One region of the Lysinibacillus phoenicis genome, then DNA from elsewhere that is predicted to be linked to it. Evidence: a T-box and tRNA genes for the amino acid it is inferred to sense, from the RefSeq annotation. Region 1 holds a T-box; the other holds one or more tRNA genes.
What was found. The T-box of region 1 lies ahead of trpS (tryptophan--tRNA ligase). A T-box ahead of a tRNA ligase gene usually reads a tRNA of that ligase, here a tRNA-Trp.
Positions count from the first base shown of each region.

Region 2: it has a tRNA-Trp gene. The T-box ahead of trpS (tryptophan--tRNA ligase) is inferred to sense a tRNA for this amino acid. The anticodon was not compared.

Region 1 covers NZ_JBDFMP010000002.1:2,087,798-2,096,569, reverse strand. The annotation lists gene fabF (beta-ketoacyl-ACP synthase II) at 1-761, shown strand, start outside; gene ABC382_RS12065 (YuzI family membrane protein) at 869-1,090, shown strand; gene trpS (tryptophan--tRNA ligase) at 1,095-2,084, opposite strand; T-box leader at 2,202-2,423, opposite strand; gene spxA (transcriptional regulator SpxA) at 2,913-3,308, shown strand; gene mecA (adaptor protein MecA) at 3,744-4,412, shown strand; gene ABC382_RS12045 (competence protein CoiA) at 4,594-5,715, shown strand; gene pepF (oligoendopeptidase F) at 5,767-7,584, shown strand; gene ABC382_RS12035 (DsbA family protein) at 7,984-8,772, opposite strand, start outside.
Region 2 covers NZ_JBDFMP010000002.1:3,511,264-3,520,035, forward strand. The annotation lists rRNA gene ABC382_RS18950 (23S ribosomal RNA) at 162-3,089, shown strand; rRNA gene rrf (5S ribosomal RNA) at 3,200-3,315, shown strand; tRNA gene ABC382_RS18960 (tRNA-Asn) at 3,332-3,408, shown strand; tRNA gene ABC382_RS18965 (tRNA-Ser) at 3,414-3,505, shown strand; tRNA gene ABC382_RS18970 (tRNA-Glu) at 3,530-3,604, shown strand; tRNA gene ABC382_RS18975 (tRNA-Val) at 3,620-3,695, shown strand; tRNA gene ABC382_RS18980 (tRNA-Met) at 3,722-3,796, shown strand; tRNA gene ABC382_RS18985 (tRNA-Asp) at 3,800-3,875, shown strand; tRNA gene ABC382_RS18990 (tRNA-Phe) at 3,892-3,967, shown strand; tRNA gene ABC382_RS18995 (tRNA-Thr) at 3,977-4,052, shown strand; tRNA gene ABC382_RS19000 (tRNA-Tyr) at 4,060-4,143, shown strand; tRNA gene ABC382_RS19005 (tRNA-Trp) at 4,158-4,231, shown strand; tRNA gene ABC382_RS19010 (tRNA-His) at 4,244-4,319, shown strand; tRNA gene ABC382_RS19015 (tRNA-His) at 4,355-4,430, shown strand; tRNA gene ABC382_RS19020 (tRNA-Gln) at 4,435-4,509, shown strand; tRNA gene ABC382_RS19025 (tRNA-Gly) at 4,515-4,589, shown strand; tRNA gene ABC382_RS19030 (tRNA-Cys) at 4,597-4,670, shown strand; tRNA gene ABC382_RS19035 (tRNA-Leu) at 4,718-4,798, shown strand; gene ABC382_RS19040 (PqqD family protein) at 5,269-5,529, shown strand; gene ABC382_RS19045 (lasso peptide biosynthesis B2 protein) at 5,522-5,944, shown strand; gene ABC382_RS19050 (asparagine synthase-related protein) at 5,941-7,671, shown strand; gene ABC382_RS19055 (hypothetical protein) at 7,744-7,983, shown strand; gene ABC382_RS19060 (hypothetical protein) at 8,382-8,615, shown strand; gene ABC382_RS19065 (hypothetical protein) at 8,739-8,772, shown strand, end outside.

The DNA of each region.
Region 1 (8,772 bases):
TAACGGCATGTGCTTCAGGAACAAACTCAATTGGTGATGCTTTCAAAGTAATCGAACGTGGAGATGCAGATGTTATGATTTCAGGTGGTGCTGAATCACCAATCGTAACAATGGCAGTAGCAGGCTTCTGTGCCAATACTGCTTTATCATTAAATCAAGATCCACAGGCTGCATGCCGTCCATTTGATAAAAACCGTGATGGTTTTATTATTGGAGAAGGTGCCGGTATTGTCATTTTAGAAGAATATGAACATGCAAAAGCTCGTGGTGCTAAAATCTATGCTGAAGTTTTAGGTTATGGTGCAACAGGAGATGCTCACCATATTACAGCTCCTGCTCCAGAGGGCGAGGGCGCAGCACGTGCGATGATGCAAGCATTGGAAGATGGTGGAGTAGAGCCATCACAAGTTGATTATATTAATGCGCATGGCACAAGTACGCCATACAATGACTTATTTGAAACGCAAGCCGTTAAAACTGCTTTTGGTGAGCATGCTTATAAGCTAGCGATGAGCTCAACAAAATCTATGACAGGTCACTTATTAGGTGCAGCTGGTGGTGTGGAAGCTATTTTCACAGCATTAGCCCTTAAAGAAGGTATCTTACCGCCAACAATCAATTTAACGGATCCAGATCCTGAATGTGATTTAGATTATGTTCCAAATGAAGCGAGAGAAGCAACGATTCAATATGCAATGAGTAATTCTCTTGGTTTTGGTGGTCACAATGCAAGTCTTCTATTCAAAAAATATGAAGCATAATATCTAAACTAGAAAAAACGTCAGCCAAATTTAAACGGCTGACGTCTTTTTTTATAGTTTTGTGAATACATGATAAGTAAGAAGAAATAGAAAGGATGCCTCTACTTATGTTTCGTCTCTTTTTATTTTTAGTAAGCTATGGCTTAATGATCCTCTCTGTAGGGAATCTCATATTGTATTTAAATTACCGTACGCTAGGTTATTCCTGGAAGGTTGTTTTTAAATTTATTTTTCAAACAACGGAATTTTATATGGCGATAGGGGCCTGCATCATCATATGCGCTGTCGTTCTTGATTTAGGCTTTGATCGTTCCACTGATAAGCTTTAAATTGTTAGCGACGCGCACGGCCTAAGCCCATTGCTTCTTCCATACGTTTTAAAGTGGCACTTGCAATGGCATTTGCTTTTGCTGCACCTTCATCTAGAATGGCATCTAATTCAGATGACTCTACTAAATGATAGAACTTTTCTTGAATAGGAGTTAGGTGTTCAATAACCGCTGTTGCAACACCTTGCTTGAATCCACCATAACCAATGCCTTCATATTTTTTCACTAAGTCATCAATAGATACACCTGAAATAGCTGATTCGATTGTCAATAAATTTGAAACACCTGGTTTATTTTCCACATCAAATGCTACAACACCGTCTGAATCCGTAACAGCTGATTTGATTTTTTTCTCAATTTCTTTCGCTGTATCAAGTAAGCGGATTGTTGCCTTTGTATTTGGATCCGATTTACTCATCTTTTTTGTTGGCTCTTGTAGTGATTTAATACGAGCACCTGCTTTTGGTAATTGAATTTCTGGAATCGTTAGGACATCCCCGTAACGTTTGTTAAAGCGTTCTGCTAGGTCACGTGTTAATTCAATATGTTGTTTCTGGTCATCGCCGACAGGAACAATGTTTGTATTATAAAGTAGAATGTCTGCAGCCATTAACGGTGGGTATGTTAAAAGAGCGGCAGAGACGCTTTCCTTACCGTGTGACTTATCTTTAAATTGTGTCATACGTTCAAGCTCCCCAATTGAAGCCACACATTGTAACATCCATCCTGCCTGAGCGTGTGCAGGTACCTCTGATTGAATGAATAATGTAGATTTTTTAGGATCAATGCCAGTAGCGATATAGGTAGCTGCTAGCTTGCGAATGCTTTCGCGTAATTCCTTTGGATCTTGTGCCACAGTAATTGCATGCTGGTCAACGATGCAATAAATAGCGTTTCCTTCATCTTGTAATGCAGGGAATTGCTTAAATGCCCCTAAATAGTTCCCTAATGTTACGATTCCTGTAGGCTGTACGCCAGAAAAAATAGTTGTCATGAAAATTTCCTCCTCGAATTCAAGTTCCGCGGCTTTTAGCCAGCGGCGTAACTTTCATCATTAAACCGATTGATGAAAATAAAAAAACATCATGCGTCCTCATTAGATTTTTTCTAAAGAAGGGACGAATGATGTTTGAATCCGCGGTACCACCCAGCTTGCCTAAAAAGGCCACTCTGCTTCGTAACGTGAAGTGACGAGCTTTGCTAGTTGCTCAAGTAGCGTTCACAAAGCTAACTCGGAAGTCCATTCCACATGCCTCCACGATCTGTTTGCAGCGACCACAGACTCTCTAAACGTGAAATATGCATATGTACTACTCTTCGTCAGCGTTTTTCTCAATTCAAATTGTTTAAATTGATTTTATTGCAATGAATTATATTATAAAGATTCCATTGTGTAAAGTCAGACTTTTGACTGTGTTTTTTTTCATAAAAAAATTATATGCTTTTTCTGTTGTGTAATAATGTTATAAATTTATACTTTTTTATTAAAAATATGTTTCGCTGTACACACCAAATTGACAATTTTCTCGTTTAATTTTTATAAATGAGAACAACTAAGATCCAAGCCTAGATGTTTAAAATGCATTGAAAGTGGGAATGTTAATAGTAGCACATAAGATAGTAGAAAATACGCTACATTAAAAGATGTATAAAAAGAAAGAATATTTAGTTGTGGGTTCAGTCTTTTTTTATTGGAACTATATTCAAATACAGCGGAGTACTGTATAATGGTACTGTGTATTTTACTTTACATTAATTCTAATTTAACACTCTGGTTCTGGTTTTAGATAATAATTTCGAAATGAAAGGATGTGTCAGAATGATCGTAACCCTATTTACATCACCAAGTTGTACCTCTTGTCGTAAAGCGAAAGCTTGGTTAGAGGAGCACGAAATTCCATATACAGAACGTAATATATTTTCTGAGCCACTAAGTATTAGTGAAATTAAAAAAATTTTACGTATGACTGAAGACGGGACAGATGAAATTATTTCTACTCGTTCAAAAATATTCCAAAAATTAAATGTAGATGTTGAAAGTTTACCACTACAACGTTTATATGAATTAATTCAGGAGTATCCTGGTTTATTACGCCGACCAATCATTTTGGATGAAAAACGTCTCCAAGTTGGCTATAATGAAGATGAAATTCGTCGCTTCCTACCTCGTAAAGTTCGAGCATATCAGCTTCAAGAAGCGCAGCGAATGGTGAATTAAAATTACCCATTTTGAATAATATATGTAGTAGATGTTACAAATGTGGAATGCATGTTGTGACATCTATTTTTTTATGTTTTACTTATGTAAAACCTTCTATATGAAGTATAATAATTAATAGGAAAAGTCATATATTTCCGTTAAAGTATGTTAAACTTGATTTAAGTTAAATAGTTTACTACAATTTCAATAATTCAAATATCTTCTGTGAAACGGTGTATATCCTTTTCATTTTATGACAGAACAGCATACAATAGAGTTAGAGACAACTGTGAACAAAATAATCGATGTTTACGGTGTACTCGATGGTTTAACTGTAGTGTGGTCAAAGGTTGAAAAACAAATGCGGTATGAAGGTTAAAAACAAAGAATAAAAGCATACTAATGAAACAAAACTGTTTTTCGACATATGACAGTGAAGGGAGATGAGGTCTAGTGGACATCGAACGTGTAAATGAAAATACACTCAAGCTCTTTATTACGTACAATGATATAGAGGATCGCGGCTATAGTCGTGAAGAGATTTGGTACAATCGAGCAAAGGGTGAACAACTTTTTTGGGATATGATTGATGAAGTAAACACGGAGGATTATTTTGATGTAGAGGGTCCGATTTGGATTCATATCAATGCATCTGAAGTTGGCTTAGAAATCATTGTCACACGTGCACATATTTTAAAAGACGGTGAAACATTAGATGGTCATTCGAATTTTGATGAACACAAAGATATGTTTGCACCATTCGATGAAGTTGGGGAAGATCTTCTTAGCCAGCTAACTCAATTTGGTGACATGGATGAGTCAGAATTATTTATGGATACAGACATTTATGTTTATAAATTTAAAGATATTGATGAGTTAATCCCTGTCGCAAAACGAATGACAGACGAATTAGTGGATTCCTCATTATTCAAATATGAAGATTGGTTCTATTTAGTTGTTGATTTTGGTAACGCAGATGAGGAGTTAAATCGTCATGATAGAAATGCGGTCATCAAAGAATTTTTAACACCATCCAATTTCACAATTCATCGTCTAGAGGAGTACGGTGAAAAGATAATGGAATTTAATTGCTTTGAAACAATCCGAAAATATTTTGTTTAAGCATTGGATTACCTGATTTGTTAGACTGCAGTGAAACTCGTTCATGATCGAGTTTCACTGCAGTCCTTTTTTTATCCTTATAAATTTTTAGACCGCATTTCTTTAATTTCAAGAAAAACAGCTTATTTCTTTGTGATAGCCATTCCTCTCTACTATAGTTGGCTAAAAAGGAGCTGATTTGATGCTTATTGCTTATAACAATCAACAGCAGCTATTTCTCCCATATCAATATACGAGGAAAGCTTTACAGCGATATAGGCGACAGATGAAATTTTTTTGTCCACAGTGTCTTGAACCTGTTCAATTGAAAATAGGTCACTCTAAAATTCCACATTTTGCCCACCTCTCAAATAATAAATGTTCACAATTATTTTCAGAAGGGGAATCTAAGTTACATCTACAAGGTAAAATTCAAATATATGAATGGTTAAAAAAGCTTAAATATAAAGTGAAACTGGAGCCATTTTTAAATAAGCTTTCTCAGCGTCCAGATATACTTGTTACAATGGATGACAAGCATTTTGCTTTTGAATATCAATGTAGTACAATCCCCCACGAAATATGGGACCGACGAACAGAGGGTTATGAAAAAAATGGCATACAAGCAATTTGGCTTTTTCAAACTCCTCAAAGCAAAGATACTTTAAGTGGTATATGCAAAATTAAAATTCCTCCTTTGCTGCAAAAAGCGTTTATCTTGGACGCAGAAGAATTACCTTATTTAATAACCTATAACGCTAAGACAGCACATTTTATTTATTGGACGAATCTTCTTCCTATTCATGGGCATACTTTCATAGGCAAAGTACAAGTAATTCCAATCGATCAACAGCTCTTCCCTTTTTATCTACCCAAGCGTATTACCCAAGCAGAATTTCAACAATATTGGCAGTTGTATAAACATGCTTGTAGACAGTTTGCATACGGACGCCTTTTACATAGCAAAAAGGGTACGCAAGATTCGTTTTTACGGACCTGCTATGAGTTAAAGCTTTCTTTAACTGCTATGCCTTCTTACATTGGAATACCAGTAAAAGAAGGAGCAGCAATCTCTTTGTTTACAAGTGAATGGCAGACGATGCTGTTGCACTTTAGTAAACGACTAGGCATGCAGTCATATGAATTAGATAGGGACCTTATTCAGCAATTTTTAAGGGAGCACCAAATAGAAAGGACGGAACAGGCAATTAACGCTGTTCAGCATTACGGCCACTTCCTAAAAAACATAAAGCAAGGAAATCATTCGCAAGATATTTATAAGCAAGTGTATGCACATTTATTTGCAATTGTCGCAATATATTGAGAAAATATGAGAGTAAAAGGAAAAAAGCACATATTAAGGGGGCTGGCATACTTGGCTAGTAATAGTAATAAAGTTTTGGTAAGAAATGAAGTACCAGAAGAATTAACTTGGCGTTTAGAGGACATCTTTGCAACTGATGCAGCTTGGGAAGAGGAGTTTAAGGAGGTTGCAGAGCTTGCTAAACAAGCATCTAGCTATGCAGGTACTTTAAACAATGGAGCAGAGGCATTATTAGCGGCTTTACAGTATCACGATCATCTTTATGGACGTGCCATGAAGCTCTACACATATGCTCACATGCGTTACGATCAGGATACGGCAAATGGCTTTTATCAAGATATGAATAGCCGTATTCAAACATTGGCAACTAGTATCTCAGCTGGCCTAGCGTTTTTAACACCAGAGATTCTGTCTTTAAGTGAAGAAACAATTGAAAGCTACCTAGCAGAAAATCAAGATTTACAATTATATAAGCAATCTTTAAAAGAAATTACCATGGCACGTCCACATGTACTACCAGCTGAACAAGAGGCATTGCTAGCTCAAATGTCTGAGGTTACTGGTACAGCTTCCAATGCATTCGGCATGTTAAATAATGCCGATATGGTTTTCCCTCATGTGAAAAATGAAGAGGGCGAAGAGGTACAGCTTACACATGGTAACTATATCAAGTTTTTGGAGAGCAAGGATCGCTCTGTACGTGAGGGTGCGTTTAAAGCCATGTACGAAACTTATGGTAAATTTAAAAATACGTTTTCAGCCACATTAACTGGTAATGTAAAGAAGCATAATGTAAACGCTCGTATTCGTCATTATGATTCTGCTCGCCATGCAGCGATGTCTAATAATTTCATTCCACAAAATGTTTATGATCAGTTAATTGAAACGATTCATAAGCATTTACCAGCAATGCAACGTTATATTTCATTGCGTAAGAAGTTATTAGGTGTGGATGAATTGCATATGTGGGATTTATTTGCTCCTCTTGTTAAAGAAGTGGAAATGAAGGTTACTTATGATGAGGCGAAAGATATTTTAGTGAAAGCATTAGCACCATTAGGTGAGGAATATCAAAGCATCGTCCAAAACGGCTTGGATAATCGTTGGGTAGATGTTTTAGAGAATAAAGGTAAACGAAGTGGAGCCTATTCATCAGGTGCATATGGTACGAATCCGTATATTTTAATGAATTGGCAAGACAATGTAAATAATCTATTTACATTAGCACATGAATTTGGCCATAGTGTTCATAGTTATTATTCACGAAACAATCAGCCATTTGTATATGGAGACTATTCAATCTTTGTGGCAGAGGTTGCTTCTACATGTAATGAGGAGCTATTGAATGACTATTTACTGAAAACAATTGATGATCCTCAACAAAAGATATACTTACTAAATCATTGGTTAGATGGTTTTAGAAGTACGGTATTCAGACAAACAATGTTTGCGGAGTTCGAACATCTTATTCACCAAATGGATAAAAATGGTGAGTCATTAACGGCAGATCGTTTAACTGAAGTTTATTATGAATTAAACAAAAAGTACTTTGGTGATGATATTGTTGTGGATGAGGAAATTGGTTTAGAGTGGGCACGTATTCCACACTTCTACTATAATTACTATGTATATCAATATGCGACGGGTAAATCAGCCGCTACAGCGTTAAGTAAACAAATTTTAGAGGAGGGTCAACCAGCTGTAGAACGTTATATTAATAACTTCTTAAAAGCAGGATGCTCTGATTTCCCAATTGAAGTACTAAAGGCTGCAGGTGTAGATATGAACGTTGCTAAGCCAATTGACGATGCATGTAAGGTTTTTGAAGAGCGTTTAACTGAATTGGAAAAATTATTGTTAAATAATTAATTAAAAGGACTGTAGGAATATTCCTATAGTCCTTTTTTAGTTATTGTCATTGTAATTTGAAATAAAAGAATAATGATTTTTTTTGATTTATAAACAGTTTAAAATTGTGCATGTTGGATAAATACTGTTTGTAATCGCTTTCTATTTGACAAATTTGTGAATCTACTATTAGTTTCATTGCTAAATATATTATTCCATGATAGAGTAATTCTTGTGAAATAAATCACAAAACAAACATACACCCCTTTGTTTGAACGTGAACATTTCTCCCATCCCCTTTGTGAAAAAGAAGCGTCTCTATCGGTCGAGGATAGAGGCGCTTCTTTGTTTTTTGAGTAATTAAAAGCAACAGGGACCCCATTATAAATTAGTGGAGTCCCTTCCTTGTTGCTTATTGTATTATTTAAGACGCCATAACGTAGCGTGAGTTGTCTGAATTCGTTCAAGTTTTTGTTGTAGCATGCGTTTCTTTAGTTCACGCTCTGCTGCTTGCTCTGTTAATGAATAGATAAAAGCTATTTCATTTGTAGAAAGAGTATGGAATTTAGAAAATAAGTCCTCTATTGATGGTAATGGCTGGCGTACAAGTTGTTCGCTCAGCATTTCTTGTAAAATATGTTCATAAACTTCATAGGAATAGCTGCCACTAACTTTAAGCCCCTCATCTTCAATACATTCATTGAAAAATACGATGCTTGGCACTTCGTCAACTTCCATTTCACGTTTAATATATAAATCGCATTGGAAGGCTCGTGCTGCTTCCTTTGAGCCAAAGTCTACAGTGAACTCATTCATATCAAGCTGAACATCCTCTGCAATTTTTAAAAGAGTAGCATAGGAGTTTACATCTTGATGGCTTAATAAAACATATTCTTGTAGTTTCGATAAATAGCGTGCACCTGCACGTTTTCCCTGTAATTCAGCTGCTTTAATCGCAATAGAAGGTAACACAGGGTGATTAATATCAAGTTCGATTCCTGAAATACAACCTTTGACACGCTTACTTAAGCAGTTTAATGAAGTAAGCTCTGTGCTTAAAACATAGCGCCATGTAAAATAATGGTTGTATTCAAGCTGTAATTTACGAAGAGTCGCTTGCATACTGAAAGCTTCAGGGCAAAGTGGATCTACGAAAATATACAATTCAATTGGCTTATTAGCAGTAGAAATCGTTGGCGTCGGATCTTG
Region 2 (8,772 bases), 1.4 Mb from region 1:
TTTATTTTTTAAGTTTTTTTATAGGCTTAATAACATTAGTAAGGTTTCAAGACACGAGCAGTTCTAGGAAGCAATCGAGTGAATGAAGGAGCGTACTTCAGTACGTGACTGATTGAACGAGTGAAGCTGACAACGAAATGCGATGTGTATTGAAAGCTGTAGGTTAAGTTATTAAGGGCGCACGGCGAATGCCTTGGCACTAGGAGCCGAAGAAGGACGGCACTAACACCGATATGCTTCGGGGAGCTGTAAGTGAGCTTTGATCCGGAGATTTCCGAATGGGGGAACCCACTACGTTTAATCGCGTAGTATCTTGACGTGAATACATAGCGTCTTGAAGGCAGACCCAGGGAACTGAAACATCTAAGTACCTGGAGGAAGAGAAAGAAAAATCGATTCCCTGAGTAGCGGCGAGCGAAACGGGAAGAGCCCAAACCAAGAGGCTTGCCTCTTGGGGTTGTAGGACACTCTATACGGAGTTACAAAAGAGCGAGTTAGATGAAGCGACTTGGAAAGGTCCGCCAGAGCAGGTAAAAGCCCTGTAGTCGAAAGTTCGTTCTCTCCTGAGTGGATCCTGAGTACGGCGGAACACGTGAAATTCCGTCGGAATCCGGGAGGACCATCTCCCAAGGCTAAATACTACCTAGTGACCGATAGTGAACCAGTACCGTGAGGGAAAGGTGAAAAGCACCCCGGAAGGGGAGTGAAAGAGATCCTGAAACCGTGTGCCTACAAGTAGTTAGAGCCCGTTAATGGGTGATAGCGTGCCTTTTGTAGAATGAACCGGCGAGTTACGATTACGTGCAAGGTTAAGCTTTAGAAGGCGGAGCCGCAGCGAAAGCGAGTCTGAATAGGGCGAAATAGTACGTGGTCGTAGACCCGAAACCAGGTGATCTACCCATGTCCAGGGTGAAGGTAAGGTAACACTTACTGGAGGCCCGAACCCACGCACGTTGAAAAGTGCGGGGATGAGGTGTGGGTAGCGGAGAAATTCCAATCGAACTTGGAGATAGCTGGTTCTCTCCGAAATAGCTTTAGGGCTAGCCTCGTGATGAGAATACTGGAGGTAGAGCACTGTTTGGACTAGGGGGCCATCCCGGTTTACCGAATTCAGACAAACTCCGAATGCCAGATATTTATACACGGGAGTCAGACTGCGAGTGATAAGATCCGTAGTCAAAAGGGAAACAGCCCAGACCACCAGCTAAGGTCCCAAAGTAATCGTTAAGTGGAAAAGGATGTGGCGTTGCACAGACAACCAGGATGTTGGCTTAGAAGCAGCCATCATTTAAAGAGTGCGTAATAGCTCACTGGTCGAGTGACGCTGCGCCGAAAATGTATCGGGGCTAAACGATTCACCGAAGCTGTGGATTGACATCTACGATGTCAGTGGTAGGAGAGCGTTCTAAGTGCGTTGAAGTCAGACCGGAAGGACTGGTGGAGCGCTTAGAAGTGAGAATGCCGGTATGAGTAGCGAAAGACGGGTGAGAATCCCGTCCACCGTATGACTAAGGTTTCCTGAGGAAGGCTCGTCCGCTCAGGGTTAGTCGGGACCTAAGCCGAGGCCGACAGGCGTAGGCGATGGACAACAGGTTGATATTCCTGTACCACCTCCTCACCGTTTGAGAAATGGGGGGACGCAGTAGGATAGGGTAAGCGCGCTGTTGGTTATGCGCGTCCAAGCAGTAAGGCGTGTGTGTAGGCAAATCCGCACACTGTAACGTTGAGCTGTGATGGCGAGTCCATATGGACGAAGTTCCTGATTTCACACTGCCAAGAAAAGCCTCTATCGAGGTGAGAGGTGCCCGTACCGCAAACCGACACAGGTAGTCGAGGAGAGAATCCTAAGGTGTGCGAGAGAACTCTCGTTAAGGAACTCGGCAAAATGACCCCGTAACTTCGGGAGAAGGGGTGCTCTTGAGCGTGCAAGCGCATGAGAGCCGCAGTGAATAGGCCCAGGCGACTGTTTAGCAAAAACACAGGTCTCTGCAAAACCGTAAGGTGACGTATAGGGGCTGACGCCTGCCCGGTGCTGGAAGGTTAAGAGGAGTGGTTAGCGCAAGCGAAGCTGCGAATTGAAGCCCCAGTAAACGGCGGCCGTAACTATAACGGTCCTAAGGTAGCGAAATTCCTTGTCGGGTAAGTTCCGACCCGCACGAAAGGCGTAACGATCTGGGCACTGTCTCAACGAGAGACTCGGTGAAATTATAGTACCTGTGAAGATGCAGGTTACCCGCGACAGGACGGAAAGACCCCGTGGAGCTTTACTGTAGCCTGATATTGAATTTTGGTACAACTTGTACAGGATAGGTAGGAGCCAGAGATCTCGGAGCGCCAGCTTCGAAGGAGGCGTCGGTGGGATACTACCCTGGTTGTATTGAAATTCTAACCCATGCCCCTTAGCGGGGCAGGAGACAGTGTCAGGCGGACAGTTTGACTGGGGCGGTCGCCTCCTAAAAGGTAACGGAGGCGCCCAAAGGTTCCCTCAGAATGGTTGGAAATCATTCGTAGAGTGTAAAGGCACAAGGGAGCTTGACTGCGAGACCTACAAGTCGAGCAGGGTCGAAAGACGGGCTTAGTGATCCGGTGGTTCCGCATGGAAGGGCCATCGCTCAACGGATAAAAGCTACCCCGGGGATAACAGGCTTATCTCCCCCAAGAGTCCACATCGACGGGGAGGTTTGGCACCTCGATGTCGGCTCATCGCATCCTGGGGCTGTAGTCGGTCCCAAGGGTTGGGCTGTTCGCCCATTAAAGCGGTACGCGAGCTGGGTTCAGAACGTCGTGAGACAGTTCGGTCCCTATCCGTCGTGGGCGTAGGAAATTTGAGAGGAGCTGTCCTTAGTACGAGAGGACCGGGATGGACACACCGCTGGTGTACCAGTTGTCTTGCCAAAGGCATCGCTGGGTAGCTATGTGTGGACGGGATAAGTGCTGAAAGCATCTAAGCATGAAGCCCCCCTCAAGATGAGATTTCCCATTACGCAAGTAAGTAAGATCCCTCAAAGACGATGAGGTAGATAGGTTCGAGGTGGAAGTGTGGTGACACATGGAGCTGACGAATACTAATCGATCGAGGACTTAACCAAATTGTTTGAAGCAGTCAATGTACGTTTATCCAGTTTTGAAAGAATAAAATATTATAATATACTTGTAATTTTGATAAAATATGTTATAATAGGTATTGTCTTTCAAATAGTCTAGTGATGATGGCAAAGAGGTCACACCCGTTCCCATACCGAACACGGAAGTTAAGCTCTTTAGCGCCGATGGTAGTTGGGGGCTTCCCCCTGTGAGAGTAGGACGTCGCTAGGCTATATACTAAAATTATTCCGAAGTAGCTCAGTTGGTAGTAGCACCTGACTGTTAATCAGGTTGTCGCAGGTTCGAGTCCTGCCTTCGGAGCCATTCTTGGAGAGTTGTCCGAGTGGCCGAAGGAGCACGATTGGAAATCGTGTAGGCGGTTAACACTGTCTCAAGGGTTCAAATCCCTTACTCTCCGCCAGCACTTTGATTTATTCCAAACGAAGGCCCCTTGGTCAAGTGGTTAAGACACCGCCCTTTCACGGCGGTAACACGGGTTCGAATCCCGTAGGGGTCACCATTTAAATACCCAGATGGAGGATTAGCTCAGCTGGGAGAGCATCTGCCTTACAAGCAGAGGGTCGGCGGTTCGAGCCCGTCATCCTCCACCATATTTTTCATAACAACATAGTATTATCGCGGGGTGGAGCAGTGGTAGCTCGTCGGGCTCATAACCCGAAGGTCGTTGGTTCAAATCCGGCCCCCGCAACCAAATGGTCCCGTGGTGTAGCGGTTAACATGCCTGCCTGTCACGCAGGAGATCGCCGGTTCGATCCCGGTCGGGACCGCCATTTATTTTTTAAATATGGGTCAGTAGCTCAGTTGGTAGAGCATTAGATTGAAGCTCTAAGTGTCGGCGGTTCGATTCCGTCCTGACCCACCATATTTTTTTGCCGGTTTAGCTCAGCAGGTAGAGCAACTGACTTGTAATCAGTAGGTCGTGGGTTCGATTCCTATAGCCGGCACCATTTTCCCGGAGGGGTAGCGAAGTGGCTAAACGCGGCGGACTGTAAATCCGCTCCTTAGGGTTCGGCGGTTCGAATCCGTCCCCCTCCACCAGTTTTTTTTACTATAGGGGCATAGTTCAACGGTAGAATAGAGGTCTCCAAAACCTTTGGTGTGGGTTCGATTCCTACTGCCCCTGCCAATTAATTTTATGGCGATTGTGGCGAAGTGGTTAACGCACCGGATTGTGGTTCCGGCATTCGTGGGTTCGATTCCCATCAGTCGCCCCATCAAATATAAAATTAATAAACATCATAATACAATGGCGATTGTGGCGAAGTGGTTAACGCACCGGATTGTGGTTCCGGCATTCGTGGGTTCGATTCCCATCAGTCGCCCCATTGTTGGGGTATAGCCAAGCGGTAAGGCAACGGATTTTGATTCCGTCATGCCTAGGTTCGAATCCTAGTACCCCAGCCATTTTTGCGGAAGTAGTTCAGTGGTAGAACACCACCTTGCCAAGGTGGGGGTCGCGAGTTCGAACCTCGTCTTCCGCTCCAATATGATGGCGGCATAGCCAAGTGGTAAGGCACGGGTCTGCAACACCCTTATCACCGGTTCAAATCCGGTTGCCGCCTCCATATTTTATCTGATAATCGGTTTATCCGATTTTTTTTATCTCCATTATGCCGGTGTGGCGGAATTGGCAGACGCGCACGACTCAAAATCGTGTTCCTTTGGAGTGTCGGTTCGACCCCGACCACCGGTATCATTACGTATATATACGTTACATTTAGTAAGTTTAGAAAGCTCACAAACCTTGTACTATCAAGGTTTGTGAGCTTTTTGTATTTCCTAAGAGATTACAAGTTTTCAACTAATAGATAGATAAACGAAAAATCGATCTCAGCTTCGATTTCTCGAATATGTAAGAGCCTATTGGTGTTGACATTTATACTGTACGCGGATTGTTAGTTATCAATCTACGTACAGTTTTATTTATGTATAGGTTGATGGAATTGATGCGGATAAAATCAATATGCACAAGAGTTATTATTTTACTTCATTACGTTTATATCATCATAAACGTAATGAAGTAAGTAGGGAAAAAACGGTTATGTGGAAGAAAGAAGATGTTAAGAGTAAAGAAACTGCTAGGGCTTATTACTGTGTATAGTAGTAATCAAGAACAGTATTAGAGATTGTTCACACAGTAAAAGAGTAGGAAGTGGTAAAGAGATGCGTGTAAAAAAATCAAAGTTTCTTCTTTCCTATAAAGAAGAGGATGAATATCTGATTATTAATATTTATACGAATCAAATTTACGCACTAGATAAATTTAGTTCGTTTATTTGGGAAGAGTTAGATAGAACACCGATAATCTCTGATATTTCCAGATTAATAGCTAAAAAAACAAATGAAGATATTTTGATTATTCAAAAGGATTTAGATGGATTTTTAAATTCGTTGTCAAAAGGAGGGTTAATTAAATTTGTATAATTTTTTATATTTATACAAAGAATTAATATCTTTAGATTTCCAAATTCGAAGAAAAGGTTTTGATAAAGTCTTTAGAAGCTATATAAATAAATATTCTATAAATGGTTCTAATGAGGCTTTGACTGAGGAGAACTCTGAAGAGATTTTGGAATGGTTTATTCTTTTAGACCATGTTTGCTGTTGGTATCCTAGGAAAGCGGATTGTATACACAAAACTTTAATTGGTTATAAGATACTTCAATCTAAGTATGGTATACCAGTAAACATGGTAATAGGGATAAAAAAATTTCCGTTAGAGGCACATGCATGGATTCGGTATCAGGGACACAATTTGTTTGAAGAAATGGAAAATATTGATTCATTGAAAGTAATTATAGATTCTAACTCGTATATGAAGGAAGTTGAACCTAGTTGAATTGGTACTTATTTGAATTTATTAATAATTCGGAATGTGAAATAAATGATAATGGACATCTTAAGATCAACAGTAAATCAAAAGTAAATTATTTCAACACATCTTCACAGAACTTTGTTTTGAAAGCAGCATATGCTCAAAATACGACCCCATATGTGTTTTTTGAAAATAATGATGTGTTAATAGTGGGAGACATTGTGATATACAATATTTTGAATCATGGTGTATATGAAAATGTTGATTGGACAGAACAAGAATTACTCACTAATTTAATTTCCCTTTATAACACTTTTGGTTTGGATTTTGTGAAGCGTTTAGATGGCGAATTTTCATTTGTTCTATTTGATAAAAAGAATTTTACATTAATGGCTTGTAGAGATACCTTGGGGGTAAAAAGGCTCTTTTATTTAAAAACCGATACAAAATTAGTAGTTGCGAGCGATATCTTTCTATTGAAAAGTTATCTAAATACACCTGAGTTGAACGGTGTTTACTTTCAAGAATATCTAAATGCAAATGGAATTGTTGATTCCTATTTAACGCCATATAAAGACATCTTGCGTTTACCGAGTGGGAATATGTTTGTTTATGAAAATAAGGAAATTAACCTAATAAAGTATGTGAATTATGATGAATTATTTTCTGATAAATGGATGGTGAAGGAGACAACTATTAATCGGGAAGCGTTAATTGAAGAATTCGAAAGTATTTTGAACAAAGCAGTTTTGAGGAGAGTACACAAAAGCAAGCGAAATACGGTGTTATTAAGCGGTGGCTTAGATTCAACTACTATTTTTAATGTGTCAAAACGATTGGGGCAAAGATACGGAGAAATTAATTCGGTAAGCGTTGTTTTTGATGAATTAAAGGAATGCGATGAAAGTGCATATATAACGGAATTATTAGAACAATATAATTCTAAAGGTACTTTTCTAAATTATGATTCAGTATTGATGTATGAAGATCTTCGGAATAATATATTACGTTTTGACGAACCGTATGCTACTGCTCCTACATGTGAATTTATTTCTCCCTTAATAGAGTCAAGTGTAAACAATAATACATATAGTATCCTAACAGGTTATGGTGGTGACCAACTTTTAACGAATCCGCCGTATTTATTAAGAGATTACGTTAGAGAAGGAAAAATAAAGGATATGTTCGGCGATTTAACTAAATATTGTATGTATACAAATATGTCTGCTTTTAAAGGATTACGTGAGTACATCATTCAACCACATCCTTTTAGTAGAGCCACTAAAAATAAACGGAATCATGCTAGAAATTTATTTTATCAAATGTTAAATGCAAAAGCCAATCATTATATGGATAGGGCGATAGGTGGCTTTTATGGTGCGGATATAAAACATCCTTTTTTAGATAGGGAATTAATTTCTTTTATGATTAAAATCCCTAGTCATATTCTCTTTGATCCTTTCTACACGAAAAAAATTTTAAGAGACTCTCAGAAAAATAAGTTACCTGACAGTATTCGACTGCGTATAAATAAAACATCACACATTGCTCATACATTAAAGAGTATAAGGAAAAATTGGAATTCAATTTATTCTAATGTAAAGTCCCCTTTAGTTGTCTCAAAGTTAGGTCTTTGTTCAGAAGAGTTTTGGGAAGAAAATTTATATAAGTGGAGAAATGGTTTGTTGATAGATGAAGCTTTTTTATTACTGTTCTCCATTGAAGTATGGATTATGCAAGAAGTGAAATGAATCAATATTAATAAGGAGGTTGTTAGTGTAGGTATATTGTGCTATTTCTAAGGGTTACAGGAGGAAATAATTATGTTAATGACATATAGCAAACCAATGCTTTTAGATAGTGGAAATAGTTCGGAAATCATTAAAGGTCAATGTGGCTGGGGTAAAGAATTGCCATTTTTTGATGAAACAGGTGCTGTAAAAGGTAGTTATAGAAGACGTAAATATAGAACCGAACCATGTTATGGTTCTGGAGTTGTAAATATATGTTATGTTTGTAAGACTGAAACGGTTAGTTGTTCTGCAGAAAAAGATGACTGCTAACCTATAAATAGGTTAATACCAAAACTAGTTTATTTTATTTCGATGTTAACTGTAATTAATGTTCTACTTTTTTATTACATAAAAGTTGTAACAGGAATGTATAGTCAAGAACAGGTTTTGGTGAAGAGTCAGGTATGATGAATCATTATGGTTCTTTAGCAGAAAATAAATACAAAAACTAAATTTGCCCTATAGTAATAGCACAATACTCCTACAAAATGTGAAATGAACGTTTTCATATTTTTCTAACTGATAAATAAGGTATGATACTAATTTTCGTGATTGTATTTTTGATTTTCTTTTTTTATAATTTGACAAAATTAAGAAACTGCATTGATTTTCAGCGGAGATTTATACAGATTGAGCAAATAGATGTACTGGATAAGGAAAGAACATATTTGATTTCGGATGAAAATAACATTTTTGATAATTTATATGTTTTGAATGCTATTTATCGTAGAATTTCAAAAAAGAATGAAGTTATTTTGATAAAAGTGGTATTTGAAAACGATGACGAGATAAAAGTCGAACATTTGATGAAATTAAATCAATTGCAAATTGAAGAAATTCCAGTATTACTATATATGGGTGAAAAACATTATTGGGAAGATATAATGAATTTTTCCTCATAAGGTAAATCTCTTTGAAATGATATAAAATTTTGTGTGTATTTTACTATTAAAATCCTTGTATATTAAAGGATTTTAAAAGTGATTTGAAAGAAAATGAGGTGACTGAATATCATTATTGTTTATCTGGTTGTAGCAATGATTTTTCTAAAAAACGGAT